2 regions of the Photobacterium sp. ABD4_091 genome follow, and region 2 is predicted to be linked to the other one. Evidence: riboswitches for the same ligand, from Rfam matches in the RefSeq annotation. Region 2 holds a riboswitch; the other holds the start of a gene.
The links. Region 2 has a riboswitch for fluoride ahead of ACXAGQ_RS07305 (voltage-gated chloride channel family protein). Riboswitches for the same ligand answer to the same signal wherever they lie in the genome.
Positions count from the first base shown of each region.

Region 1: it holds a riboswitch for fluoride, as region 2 does, so the genes downstream of both, ACXAGQ_RS19600 (iron-sulfur cluster assembly scaffold protein) here and ACXAGQ_RS07305 (voltage-gated chloride channel family protein) in region 2, are expected to answer to the same signal.

Region 1 is NZ_JBSWWQ010000002.1:1,139,941-1,146,814, reverse strand. Features, by position in the region: gene ACXAGQ_RS19605 (GGGtGRT protein) at 1-235, opposite strand, end outside; gene ACXAGQ_RS19600 (iron-sulfur cluster assembly scaffold protein) at 303-995, opposite strand; fluoride riboswitch at 1,123-1,186, opposite strand; gene ACXAGQ_RS19595 (hypothetical protein) at 1,459-1,878, shown strand; gene ACXAGQ_RS19590 (hypothetical protein) at 2,143-2,823, shown strand; gene ACXAGQ_RS19585 (IS4 family transposase) at 2,864-4,243, opposite strand; gene ACXAGQ_RS19580 (GntP family permease) at 4,385-5,887, opposite strand; gene denD (D-erythronate dehydrogenase) at 5,887-6,855, opposite strand.
Region 2 is NZ_JBSWWQ010000001.1:1,567,364-1,574,237, forward strand. Features, by position in the region: gene ACXAGQ_RS07305 (voltage-gated chloride channel family protein) at 1-780, opposite strand, end outside; fluoride riboswitch at 864-927, opposite strand; tRNA gene ACXAGQ_RS07310 (tRNA-Trp) at 1,198-1,274, opposite strand; tRNA gene ACXAGQ_RS07315 (tRNA-Trp) at 1,717-1,793, opposite strand; tRNA gene ACXAGQ_RS07320 (tRNA-Asp) at 1,830-1,906, opposite strand; rRNA gene rrf (5S ribosomal RNA) at 1,949-2,064, opposite strand; rRNA gene ACXAGQ_RS07330 (23S ribosomal RNA) at 2,149-5,036, opposite strand; tRNA gene ACXAGQ_RS07335 (tRNA-Ala) at 5,319-5,394, opposite strand; tRNA gene ACXAGQ_RS07340 (tRNA-Val) at 5,425-5,500, opposite strand; tRNA gene ACXAGQ_RS07345 (tRNA-Lys) at 5,531-5,606, opposite strand; tRNA gene ACXAGQ_RS07350 (tRNA-Glu) at 5,608-5,683, opposite strand; rRNA gene ACXAGQ_RS07355 (16S ribosomal RNA) at 5,776-6,874, opposite strand, start outside.

The DNA of each region.
Region 1 (6,874 bases), on a different contig from region 2:
CCGCTTCAGCTGCGCTTTGGCTTTCCTCTTTTAATGCGATAGCGGCACCCAGTACATAAGCCCATGCTGCATCTTCAAAGGCAATAGGTTGGGTCTCTTTGACAATTTCATAAGGGTTAACATTGTGCTCTTTGCAATACGCTAGAGCGTCATTCATCGAACTGAAACCATATTGTTCAAGGAGTGGCTGAATTTGGTTGATGCGGCGGTCGTAATTTTCGAATAATGCGGCCATGATGCTGTCCTCGGAAAAAGAAAGTAATGTTTATAGGTTGGTGACGTTGTCACCTATTGTGCGCCAGTTACTGATGGCGAGGATCAATAGTCTTGACCGCTTCATCAAAACGTCCATATTGTCCCGTTGCTTGTTGCATTGCTTCTGCGGCAGGGACTCCTTTGCCAATTGATCCCATCATTTTTCCAAGATTGACAAAGCGATAGCCGATGATTTCATCATTTTCATCAAGTGCTAGTTCGGTAACATACCCTTCGGCCATTTCCATATAGCGCGGCCCCTTGGCACGCGTACCGTAATGGGTGCCGATTTGGCTACGAAGCCCTTTCCCCAAGTCCTCTAGCCCAGCGCCTATTGGCAGGCCATCTAGTGAGAAAGCGGTTTGGGTGCGGCCATATACATACTGCAAGAAAATTTCACGCATCGCGACATTGATGGCATCGCACACCAAATCTGTGTTCAATGCTTCAAGAATGGTCTTGCCTGTAATTAGCTCAGAGGCCATAGCTGCAGAATGGGTCATACCTGAGCAGCCGATGGTCTCAATGAGGGCCTCTTCGATAATGCCGTCTTTGACATTAAGGGTGAGCTTCGCTGCGCCTTGCTGAGGCGCACAGGTGCCAACGCCATGGCTTACCCCGGAAATAGCGATAACATCTTTGGGGTGTACCCAACGGCCTTCGACAGGAATAGGAGATGATTGATGTTGAGGCCCTCTCTGGATAGGGCACATGTCTTGGATTTCAGTTGAATATTGCATTGCTTTTGCTCATCTCTAACAGGTGTTTGTTTGAGCAAAGAATGGGGAGGAATATTAACGCTAACAACATACCCAGAGGCACTACGAAAACACAGTGCCAACGAGGATCCTCGGCCATTCATTGCCGTTGTTGTTAGACGTCATCATCCCAGTAGGGCGGTTAAAGGAGGAACATCATCTCCCACCAACGATTACCTCTCGTCGATGGGATTAACTATACGCCAGTGACCAAAAAATGAACTACCTGAATGAAAAATCCTAGATTGCAAAACTGGAATAGTCTTTTTGCTCTAGTTGAAATGTAAGGGGATCTTTCGAGCCTTACCAATAATTCAATCACTTAATTAGTACCATTAATATTTCTATGGTTTTTGACCGTCCGCTTGACGAAATTTTACAGAAATCGAACATTGTTTTGCATTGCAGGACGTAATCTAGCGCCATAAAAGAATGGAGCTAAACCATGAAATTACAACTTAGAGCGGAATCAAAGCAACTGCCAAAAGCTAAGCAATCATTGACCAAAGTTCTGATGACAAGCGCAATAGCGGTGATCATTGCAACTGCGGGGATCACTGTACCTAATGTGGCTGAGGCGAAGGGACATAAGCATCACCACCATCATCACCATAAGCATAAACATCACAAGCATAAGCACCACAAACATAAACACCATGTAGTTGTAGTGAAGAAGAAGCCCAAAAAAAAGCATAAGAAAGTAGTGGTTGTTCACAAGTACCCTAAGCACCGCCACTATCATCGTAGTCGTCTACCAGAGATAGCGACATTTGCAGTGATTGCAGGCGCAACCTATGCCATTATCGATAATCACTACTATAAACGCCGTGGTGATAATTATGAATATGTGGCTAAGCCTCGATGATTTTTACGGATGCCCTGATTGTCAGGGCATCATACTGTATAAATTCAAACGGTGTTCATAATTTTTTGAGTTAGGTTACAACTTTTTGCTTCTCGTCTGTTATAGTCACTTCAATATGCATTGATTTGCTATCTAGCCCCTAATATCAAACGAGTAGGTTTGTTGATTTAGAGGAAAATAAAAATAAAGAGCATTTAGTTCGCTTAATAATTGAACGGTGTTTTATATTCGACGGCGAGTTAAACTCAACCAGTTGGTATCAGGATGAAAAATTTAACGTTAATGGCTGTTATATCTATGTTTCTTTTTGGGTGTGCAAGCCCAAGTGAGGATGATGCCTCTAAAGTGATTCCGGTGGATCTACAGAAGAGTGAGCTAATTGAGGTGCTGAGCGAAAAAGCGACAGCAGATGCTCTAGATGTTCAGTATCTACTTAAAGATGCTGAGATGACCAATGAAGATATGGCTGAGTTTAGAGAGCAGTTGATTTTAGCGTTAGGACAGGAGCAAATAAACTACAGCTTCATTCCTCATTCAGAATTTCAGAACTTATCTGCTATCGCGAAAGCCAAGCCTAATGGTTGCTATGTGAAAGAGAATTATGAGTACTACAGCCCTCAACTACAGGAAGACGTGATTTTTGTCGTAGAGAATATGCGCGTATGTGCGAAAGAAGACGATTATGTGGCGCTTGATACCAGTATTGGAGACTTTCAGATAGCAGTGAAATATGGCGATACGGTGATGAAAACATTTCGAAAAGCTTCATACTTTCACAATTATGTGAAGATTAGTGAAAATACATATTCATCCCTGTCTGTAGGCAAGCTGACGTTGAATGAAAACCTGCTGTCATTTGAGACTGAATCAGGGATTACTTATGAGGTTGATGAGAAAGGCGTTGTCACTCGGAGTGATATTGGATTGATCGGGGTCGTTCATTAACGGTGAAATAGAAAAGGGAGGCATTTTGCCTGTCTCTTGATCACATCTCATCAGAGGTAAAGGATTGGGCTATAAGGTATCCTTCTTGAATTGCTGCTAATTTATACCAGCCTCGCCATAGGGCGGCCCAACCGGGCCGCCCTGTTCGCTTACTGTCATACCATCCGCCTAGCCTTGCTAATGTAACTCGAGCCCATTTCAGATCTGGAGCTGTTGTTGGTAAGGGCTTATTTTCTTGTTTGACCCATAATAATTTCCAGCATATTCCGGGTAGAACAGACTCACAGCTACTGGTTTCTTGTCCGCGGCTTTCTGCTCTAAGTTGTAACAAGCGGATAGCGATAAACGCTTGAATGACGGCAACTCTCTCCAGGTTGTCCTTTGATTGAAGTTGCAGTGCTTCGACATCGGTTCCATCACTTTTCCACGCCTTGTGGAACTCTTCAACCAACCAGCGCTGTTCGTAGTAACTGATTATCTCCTGGGCTTTCGCTAACGTTGTCACTGGCTCTGAAGTCAGTAAGTGCCACTCCAATTTTTCGTTGTTGTCACCTCGCTCTTTACAACCAACATAATACAGAGAAAGTGACTTGCCACACTTATTGGCTGGAACCTTAATCGTAATAGGAGCAAAGCATACATCTAATGTTGCTTTACGCGCTTTGCGACCACCCCGTTGAGCAATATGGACAGTTCGTTGTCCCGATGGGGATAACTCCTTTGCATAATCATGGAGCTTATAACCACTTTCCTCAATGCAGCGACTATAGGTCGAGCGCACAACAAAACGCTGCTGGTTGGTCAGCTTGTAATGTAAGTATTCGTAGATGTCTGACTCCCTATCACACACTGAAATGACTCGGGCTTGGAGTTGACCTAAACGTTCAGACATTGCGGTTGATGCCTGTTGCCACTTGAAGGTCTCCTTCTCTTCATACGGTCGCTTGGCGAACTTATGTCCCCGGCCTCGAGTCGCAATATCCCTCGTCCACCGCTGTTGTTCGATTAGCCCCACAACCTTTTGCTCGCGTGGTGCAAACAACAGAACAGAGTGAGCTAGCATCCCCCGGGTTCGATTTCCCGAGTTCACGTGACCAAGTTCATCGGAGAGGCTTTTATGCGTGTAGGTTAGAGCGGTGGAGTCTTCAAGGGCAAGTAATAAGTCATGCGCTTCAGCCTCGTTAGTTGTTGCCACAAAACCGGCTTCAGCTATCGCATTGGCTTCAACATCAGGGTTACGGATGAGGCGATATGCCCCTTCAATAGAGGCGGGATTAGGGCAGGCTTGCACAATAGACACTCCAACATTAGATGCCATATCACTGGCTAATTGGACTAGTCGTTGTGTACGTCTAGAGTCGCCAAGCTTGGCATGCGAAAAGGTTTGTTGAGCCCATTCTAAAGTAGAATTCCCTATCATGATGATGACCTTTACTCATATTGTGTAAGATCGGATCGCAATAAAGAAAAAGAGTTCAAAAAAAGCCCCCGCCATGAGGCGGGGGACTTGTGTATAAGAGACAGGCATTTTGCCTCCCTTAAAATGACACTCTACCAATGGTTAGGAGTTAGAGGGTGCGAGGTTTTCACTATTTTTCTTGTCATAAGAACGAATAAAGAAGTAGCAACCAACTAACACTAGCAACGGTAGCAATGGATCGATAATTGAACCTTGTGAACCGAATACTAGATTTAACACCATCACTAAGGTACCACCAATCGCCCAGGCAATGGTCGTAGGGATAGTCCAGATAACAAGTTGCTTCTTCACTTCGGTAACACCCATTAAGCGGTTGACGATGTGGAACAACGAATCATTGAAATAGCCAGCAAATAAGCTCCCCATAGTGGCAGCGGTGGCGGCAAAGAGTAAGTTTACGTCTGGGATTTCGATAAGAACAGGGGCCGATATAGAGGCTGCCGTAATCATCGATACAGTACCACTACCCTGTATGATACGGACCAAGGTCGCAATGATGAATGGGATCATGATTGGTGAAATGGGTAATGATGCAACTTGGTTGGCAATTTCTGCACCCGCCCCAGTTTCACGAAGTACTGCACCAAGTGCACCACCGGCACCGGTAACAAGTAAAATGATCCCACAGGTTGAGATACCTTCTTCTAGTTTTTCTGTGACTTGTTCTTTGCTTAGATGATTCCCTAGTGTGTAGATTGCAAGTAAGGTTGCAATAGATAGAGCGATAACCGGACTACCTACGAAATCAATGAATTGGCCAATAACACTCTGAGATAAACCTTCAAAACCAAAGTTGCTTTCGAACAGTGCCATCAGGGATTTAAATAGAATCAATACAATTGGGACGATGATAGGTGCAATTGAACGCCCAAGTGTCGGTAAGTTCTTATTTTCCTTGCTGGCTAGGTAGTCAGTATGATCTTTGGCAAGTTGCTCATCTGTTTTACTCAGGTGCTCTACAGGTACAAATTCAGGGAAGTGCTTTTCAAGCCAGCGAGCGTACCAAACAATACCCATGATACATGGAGCCGCCACTGCAAGGCCAAAGCCAAGCATTGATGCCAAATCAACCCCGAAGATACTGGCTACACCAAGGGGGCCAGGAGTCGGTGGTATTGCGTGGTGGGCTACAACTAGGCCACCGGCTAGAGCAACAGTCAAGGTCAAGATAGAGCGCTGCGATGTCTTAGAAAGAGACTTGGCAATTGGGTAGAGGATAATTAAAGCACTGTCTACGAAAACGGGAATAGAGACTATGTATCCAGTTACTGCCAAAGCGGTTTCTTCTTTCTTTTTCCCTAGCCACTTGATGAAATGGTAGGCAATAGATTCGCCGGCTCCAGTTGTTTCGAGGATTGCGCCCATCATTACACCAAGACCGATGACAATACCTATTCCACCTAGGGTGCCACCAAACCCAGCACTGATAGTCGACATGGTGTCATTTACGCTAAGTCCTCCGATGATACCAGCGATACATGCAGCTGCTAGCATGGCAATAAGCACGTGAACCTTTGTACGAAGTACTAGAAAAACCAATACCGCGACAGCTATAATTAGGCCGACAACAGAAGTTGGAAGAATCATAATGTTGCCTCCGTTTCTTTATTCTCTGAATTTTGGAAATGGGCTAGCACCTCAGTGAAGTTGCTGTCTGCCACAAAGCCAAGTGCTTTCTCAATATCATTATTGATGCACTGCGGCCAGCTGCTAACGATACGGTTAATTTGAGCATCGGCCTCAAAGGATATGTAATGCGATAAGTCTTTACCGACAACGGCATTCATGTTCGCAATCATCTCTGACGGGGTAACTTGAAATCCCGGGAGGTTAAGTGTTCGGAAACTTAACTGATTGAGTTGTTGTGTTGAGATAAAGCCTGCGCGAGCGATGTTCTCTACAACTTTGTTTGGGCTAGAGATCCATAGCTTCAACTCAGGATCGACAGGGCAGTTTGACTCTTGGCCATTTAAAGGTTCGCGGATGATTCCACTGACAAAAGAGCTTGCGGCCTTATTTGGTTTGCCCGGGCGTATACAAATCGTAGGTAGCCTTACTGTAACAGCATCAACATACCCTTTGCGTGCATAATCGTTAACAAGCAATTCGCCAATGGCCTTTTGTGTGCCATAACTCGATACAGGTTGCATGGCGGTCATAGGTAGAATTTCATCCGGCAGGGTGCCACCGAACACAGCCAAAGAACTGGAGAACACAAAACGAATTGCCGGATTGGTCTGACGGCATTTTTCCAGTAGCAGTTGGGTAGTTTCTAGGTTGACTGACATTCCAAGGTCGAAGTCTTCTTCGGCATGGCTTGACACAATGGCCGCTAAATGAAAAACATGGGTGACTTTATTGGTAATCACTTGGTCAACATTGTGAGGGAGGGTCATATCGATATTAATGGATTCAAGCCTTGGATCTGTGCCAACTAATTTTGATTCCTGAATATCGACAAGGGTGATTTTATTAACATCATTGTTCTTTAGGAGGGATTCGGCAAGTAGGGTACCGATAAATCCAGCTCCGCCGGTAATCACTATATTCATTTTCATTCCCTGTTTTTTC
Region 2 (6,874 bases):
TGTCGCCTTGAAGATATCTTTAAAGGCGTGAGTCAGCTCACCAAACAGGTATCCCGCCAAACCAAAAGCCACGGCAGCAATCACAATCTTGGCGATCATCAGCAGGTCTACTTTGACGGCATGTTCAAACAGGGTAATGGTTTCGAGGAAATCTATCCGGTAGTGGGTATGGTGCACGCCCCAGGCTGAACAAACGACATCAGCCAAGATAGCAGCAAACAAAGCTGGGATAATTGCATCATAGCGCAGGCGGCCTATCGCTAGCACTTCCAGGGCAAAGATAGCGCCTGTTAGCGGCGTGCCGAATACGGCACCAAAGCCTGCCGCTACACCGGCAATCAAAATCAGCCGGGTATCCGCTTCATTGAGTTTGAACTTGCGAGCCAGCCAGTGGGTCGATGCCCCGCCGATTTGCACTGCAGTTCCTTCACGACCTGCCGAGCCACCAAACAGGTGGGTGATCACAGTGGTAATCAATACCAAGGGTGCCATTCGGGCAGGAATACCGGCACCGGGCTCATGGATCTCATCCATAATGAGGTTGTTACCACCCTCGGAGTTTTTCCCCAAGTTGCGGTAGCAGTAAACGATCACGATACCGGCCAGTGGTAACAGGTAGATAAGCCACGGGTTATCAATCCGGGTCGCAGTTGCCACACTGAGGATCCAAAGGAAAAAGGCATTGAGCGAGCCGACAATAACGGCTACGGGAATGATGAGTAGCGTCCAACGGAGGATCTGGACGAATATTTTAGGATTTGAACTTAATGGATGCGCCATACCATTTCTATCTTTATCTCGAATTACTCTCAAGGATAGATGCTATGGCAAATAACAAGCCCCACCATAGACGGATCTATCCTACTACAGCAGGAGTCATTATCTCGGTTGAGCGGTTAAAGGTGGAACTCCATCACCCGCCATGGCGGTAACACCAAGGCAATAGACAAATGCTACCGCTTATCCCTAATAACAACAAGAGAAATAATAAATTAGGAAATGAAAGACCAACATCACTTTGCAGAAGCAACAGATGTAAAAAAGCCCCAGTCTTTCGACTGAGGCTTCGAAGATGGCAAGGGTGGACTGGGCCGGCATCCCGGAGATTCGAACGCCTAACACGCGCTGTTTTGGTATTAGCGGAATCCGAAGCAATAATACGAAAAAGGCCTAGTCTTTCGACTAGGCCTTAGAATATGGCAGGGGTGGAGAGATTCGAACTCCCAACACGCGGATTTGGAATCCGCTGCTCTGCCAATTGGAGCTACACCCCTAATGTGTTATTCATTCTACTAACAAATCGGTCGAGATCAATCATAAATTATCTAGGCCAGTCACAGTATTGATAAATAAAGAAATAATAGAAAGATAAGTAGTAGCGATCGGCTATTTGGCAGAAGCTACAGATACAAAAAAGCCCCAGCATTTCTGCTGAGGCTTCGAATATGACAGGTGTGGACTGGGCCGGTATCCCGGAGGTTTGGGCTCCCAACACGCGCTGTTTTGGTATTGGCGGAATCCGCTGCTCTGCCAATTGCACATACGAAAAAGGCTCCAGTATTTCTGCCGGGACGCGCAGTCTAGAGCCTTGAATATGGCAGGGATGGAGGATTCGATCGGGCTAGCTGGCCAAGGGGACGCCTAGTTCTCCCAACATTGCTTCGCAGAAGCAACAGATGTAAAAAAGCCTCAGCATTTCTGCTGAGGCTTCGAAGATGGCAGGGGTGGAGAGATTCGAACTCCCAACACGCGGATTTGGAATCCGCTGCTCTGCCAATTGGAGCTACACCCCTGTAGTTGTTTTAAAGACTTAACTTTGTCTGAATAAGTGGCGGAGCGGACGGGACTCGAACCCGCGACCCCCGGCGTGACAGGCCGGTATTCTAACCAACTGAACTACCGCTCCACTCAAATCACCGCACGTTCACTGCGATAATCTAAATTGGAAGCCTGGCGATGTCCTACTCTCACATGGGGAGACCCCACACTACCATCGGCGCTATTACGTTTCACTACTGAGTTCGGCATGGGATCAGGTGGGTCCATAATGCTATGGTCGCCAAGCAAAATTCTTACAATCTAAAAAGCTGATGTTCTCAACACTCATCCAAGTGCTCACAGAGTCCGTTAAAACCCCTTGGGTGTTGTATGGTTAAGCCTCACGGGCAATTAGTACAGGTTAGCTCAACGCCTCACAACGCTTACACACCCTGCCTATCTACGTCGTAGTCTCCAACAACCCTTCAGGAACCTTATAGGTTCAGGGATGACTCATCTTGAGGCTCGCTTCCCGCTTAGATGCTTTCAGCGGTTATCGATTCCGAACTTAGCTACCGGGCAATGCGTCTGGCGACACAACCCGAACACCAGAGGTTCGTCCACTCCGGTCCTCTCGTACTAGGAGCAGCCCCTCTCAATCATCCAACGCCCACGGCAGATAGGGACCGAACTGTCTCACGACGTTCTAAACCCAGCTCGCGTACCACTTTAAATGGCGAACAGCCATACCCTTGGGACCGACTTCAGCCCCAGGATGTGATGAGCCGACATCGAGGTGCCAAACACCGCCGTCGATATGAACTCTTGGGCGGTATCAGCCTGTTATCCCCGGAGTACCTTTTATCCGTTGAGCGATGGCCCTTCCATACAGAACCACCGGATCACTATGACCTGCTTTCGCACCTGCTCGACTTGTCAGTCTCGCAGTCAAGCGGGCTTATGCCATTGCACTAACCTCACGATGTCCGACCGTGATTAGCCCACCTTCGTGCTCCTCCGTTACGCTTTGGGAGGAGACCGCCCCAGTCAAACTACCCACCAGGCACTGTCCGCACCCCGGATAACGGGGCGACGTTAGAACATCAACACTACAAGGGTGGTATTTCAAGGACGGCTCCACCATATCTAGCGACATGGTTTCAAAGCCTCCCACCTATCCTACACATGTAGGGTCAATGTTCAGTGCCAAGCTGTAGTAAAGGTTCACGGGGTCTTTCCGTCTAGCCGCGGGTACGCAGCATCTTCACTGCGATTTCAATTTCACTGAGTCTCGGGTGGAGACAGCGTGGCCATCATTACGCCATTCGTGCAGGTCGGAACTTACCCGACAAGGAATTTCGCTACCTTAGGACCGTTATAGTTACGGCCGCCGTTTACCGGGGCTTCGATCAAGAGCTTCGACCGAAGTCTAACCCCATCAATTAACCTTCCGGCACCGGGCAGGCGTCACACCGTATACGTCATCTTTCGATTTTGCACAGTGCTGTGTTTTTAATAAACAGTTGCAGCCACCTGGTATCTGCGACTGCCAGCAGCTTAAAGAGCAAGTCTCGTCACCGCCGGCAGCGTACCTTCTCCCGAAGTTACGGTACCATTTTGCCTAGTTCCTTCACCCGAGTTCTCTCAAGCGCCTTGGTATTCTCTACCCGACCACCTGTGTCGGTTTGGGGTACGATTCCTTACTATCTGAAGCTTAGAGGCTTTTCCCGGAAGCATGGCATCAATGACTTCAGTGCCGTAGCACCTCGACATCGGGTCTCAGCCTAGTGTAATCCCGGATTTGCCTAAGATTACAGCCTACACCCTTGAACCTGGACAACCGTCGCCAGGCCCACCTAGCCTTCTCCGTCCCCCCATCGCAATAGTAAGAAGTACGGGAATATTAACCCGTTTCCCATCGACTACGCCTTTCGGCCTCGCCTTAGGGGTCGACTCACCCTGCCCCGATTAACGTTGGACAGGAACCCTTGGTCTTCCGGCGAGGGAGTTTTTCACTCCCTTTATCGTTACTCATGTCAGCATTCGCACTTCTGATACGTCCAGCACACCTTACGATGCACCTTCAACCGCTTACAGAACGCTCCCCTACCCAATACCATAAATGGCATTGCCGCAGCTTCGGTGTATAGCTTAGCCCCGTTAAATCTTCCGCGCAGGCCGACTCGACCAGTGAGCTATTACGCTTTCTTTAAATGATGGCTGCTTCTAAGCCAACATCCTGGCTGTCTGAGCCTTCCCACATCGTTTCCCACTTAGCTATAACTTTGGGACCTTAGCTGGCGGTCTGGGTTGTTTCCCTCTCCACGACGGACGTTAGCACCCGCCGTGTGTCTCCCGGATAGTACTTACTGGTATTCGGAGTTTGCAAAGGGTTGGTAAGTCGGGATGACCCCCTAGCCTTAACAGTGCTCTACCCCCAGTAGTATTCGTCCGAGGCGCTACCTAAATAGCTTTCGGGGAGAACCAGCTATCTCCAGGTTTGATTGGCCTTTCACCCCTAGCCACAAGTCATCCGCTAATTTTTCAACATTAGTCGGTTCGGTCCTCCAGTAAGTGTTACCTCACCTTCAACCTGCCCATGGCTAGATCACCTGGTTTCGGGTCTAATCCTAGCAACTGAACGCCCAGTTAAGACTCGGTTTCCCTACGGCTCCCCTAAACGGTTAACCTTGCTACTAAAATTAAGTCGCTGACCCATTATACAAAAGGTACGCAGTCACCCCGAAGGGCTCCTACTGCTTGTACGTACACGGTTTCAGGTTCTATTTCACTCCCCTCACAGGGGTTCTTTTCGCCTTTCCCTCACGGTACTGGTTCACTATCGGTCAGTCAGGAGTATTTAGCCTTGGAGGATGGTCCCCCCATGTTCAGACAGGATATCACGTGTCCCGTCCTACTCGATTTCACTCGAAATGCGCTACCGGTTACGGGGCTATCACCCTGTATCGCTGAGCTTTCCAGCTCATTCACCTGTCGCAAAACTAGCTTAAGGGCTAATCCGGGTTCGCTCGCCGCTACTGCCGGAATCTCGGTTGATTTCTCTTCCTCGGGGTACTTAGATGTTTCAGTTCCCCCGGTTCGCCTCAATGCGCTATGTATTCACGCATTGATAACTGCTTATGCAGCTGGGTTTCCCCATTCGGAAATCCAAGAGTATAGTGATTCTTACCATCTTCTCTTGGCTTATCGCAGGTTAGCACGTCCTTCATCGCCTCTGACTGCCCAGGCATCCACCGTGTACGCTTAGTCACTTAACCATACAACCCCAAGGGGTCTGTCTGTATGGCTCAACAACCAAGGTTGTTCATCTGAGTATGATGAACTGTGTTTCGCCGGACTCTTACACAAGACACTTGAATGTGTGTTGCTTGAGAACTCGTTCCTACTTATTCAAGTAGAAACTATTAGTATTGAATTCAATGAATTCAATTTACTAGTCAGCTTTCCAGATTGTTAAAGAGCATGTGTATTTCTCTACCTAAACGAATAGGTTTCGATATCCACTTTCTAAGAATTCTTAAGGAAAAAACCTTAGAGAGTGGTGGAGCTATGCGGGATCGAACCGCAGACCTCTTCGCTGCCAGCGAAGCGCTCTCCCAGCTGAGCTATAGCCCCATCGAAATGGTGTCTTTCAAGAAGAAAGAGTGGTGGGCGATACCGGGCTCGAACCAGTGACCCCCTCCTTGTAAGGGAGGTGCTCTCCCAACTGAGCTAATCGCCCTCCGATATTTTACATCCTCAAAGGAGAAGATGGTGGGTCGTGCAGGATTCGAACCTGCGACCAATTGATTAAAAGTCAACTGCTCTACCAACTGAGCTAACGACCCGTGGCGTCCCATAGGGGAGTCGAACCCCTGTTACCGCCGTGAAAGGGCGGTGTCCTAGGCCTCTAGACGAATGGGACTAAGTGTTTTCTAGGTTTGGGAACCTAGACATGTTCTTTACATTTCAACCAAGCAATCTGTGTGGACACTGCGCAAAACGCAGTCATATCGTTAAGGAGGTGATCCAGCCCCAGGTTCCCCTAGGGCTACCTTGTTACGACTTCACCCCAGTCATGAACCACACCGTGGTAAACGCCCTCCCGAAGGTTAAGCTATCTACTTCTGGTGCAGCCCACTCCCATGGTGTGACGGGCGGTGTGTACAAGGCCCGGGAACGTATTCACCGTGGCATTCTGATCCACGATTACTAGCGATTCCGACTTCATGGAGTCGAGTTGCAGACTCCAATCCGGACTACGACGTACTTTCTGGGATTCGCTCACTCTCGCAAGTTGGCCGCCCTCTGTATACGCCATTGTAGCACGTGTGTAGCCCTACTCGTAAGGGCCATGATGACTTGACGTCGTCCCCACCTTCCTCCGGTTTATCACCGGCAGTCTCCCTGGAGTTCCCACCATTACGTGCTGGCAAACAAGGATAGGGGTTGCGCTCGTTGCGGGACTTAACCCAACATTTCACAACACGAGCTGACGACAGCCATGCAGCACCTGTCTCAGAGTTCCCGAAGGCACCAATCCATCTCTGGAAAGTTCTCTGGATGTCAAGAGTAGGTAAGGTTCTTCGCGTTGCATCGAATTAAACCACATGCTCCACCGCTTGTGCGGGCCCCCGTCAATTCATTTGAGTTTTAATCTTGCGACCGTACTCCCCAGGCGGTCTACTTAACGCGTTAGCTCCGAAAGCCAGTGTTCAAGACACCAACCTCCAAGTAGACATCGTTTACGGCGTGGACTACCAGGGTATCTAATCCTGTTTGCTCCCCACGCTTTCGCATCTGAGCGTCAGTCTTTGTCCAGGGGGCCGCCTTCGCCACCGGTATTCCTTCAGATCTCTACGCATTTCACCGCTACACCTGAAATTCTACCCCCCTCTACAAGACTCTAGCCTGCCAGTTCCAAATGCTATTCCGAGGTTGAGCCCCGGGCTTTCACATCTGGCTTAACAAGCCGCCTGCATGCGCTTTACGCCCAGTAATTCCGATTAACGCTCGCACCCTCCGTATTACCGCGGCTGCTGGCACGGAGTTAGCCGGTGCTTCTTCTGTCGCTAACGTCAAACACATGCGCTATTAACGCATATGCCTTCCTCAC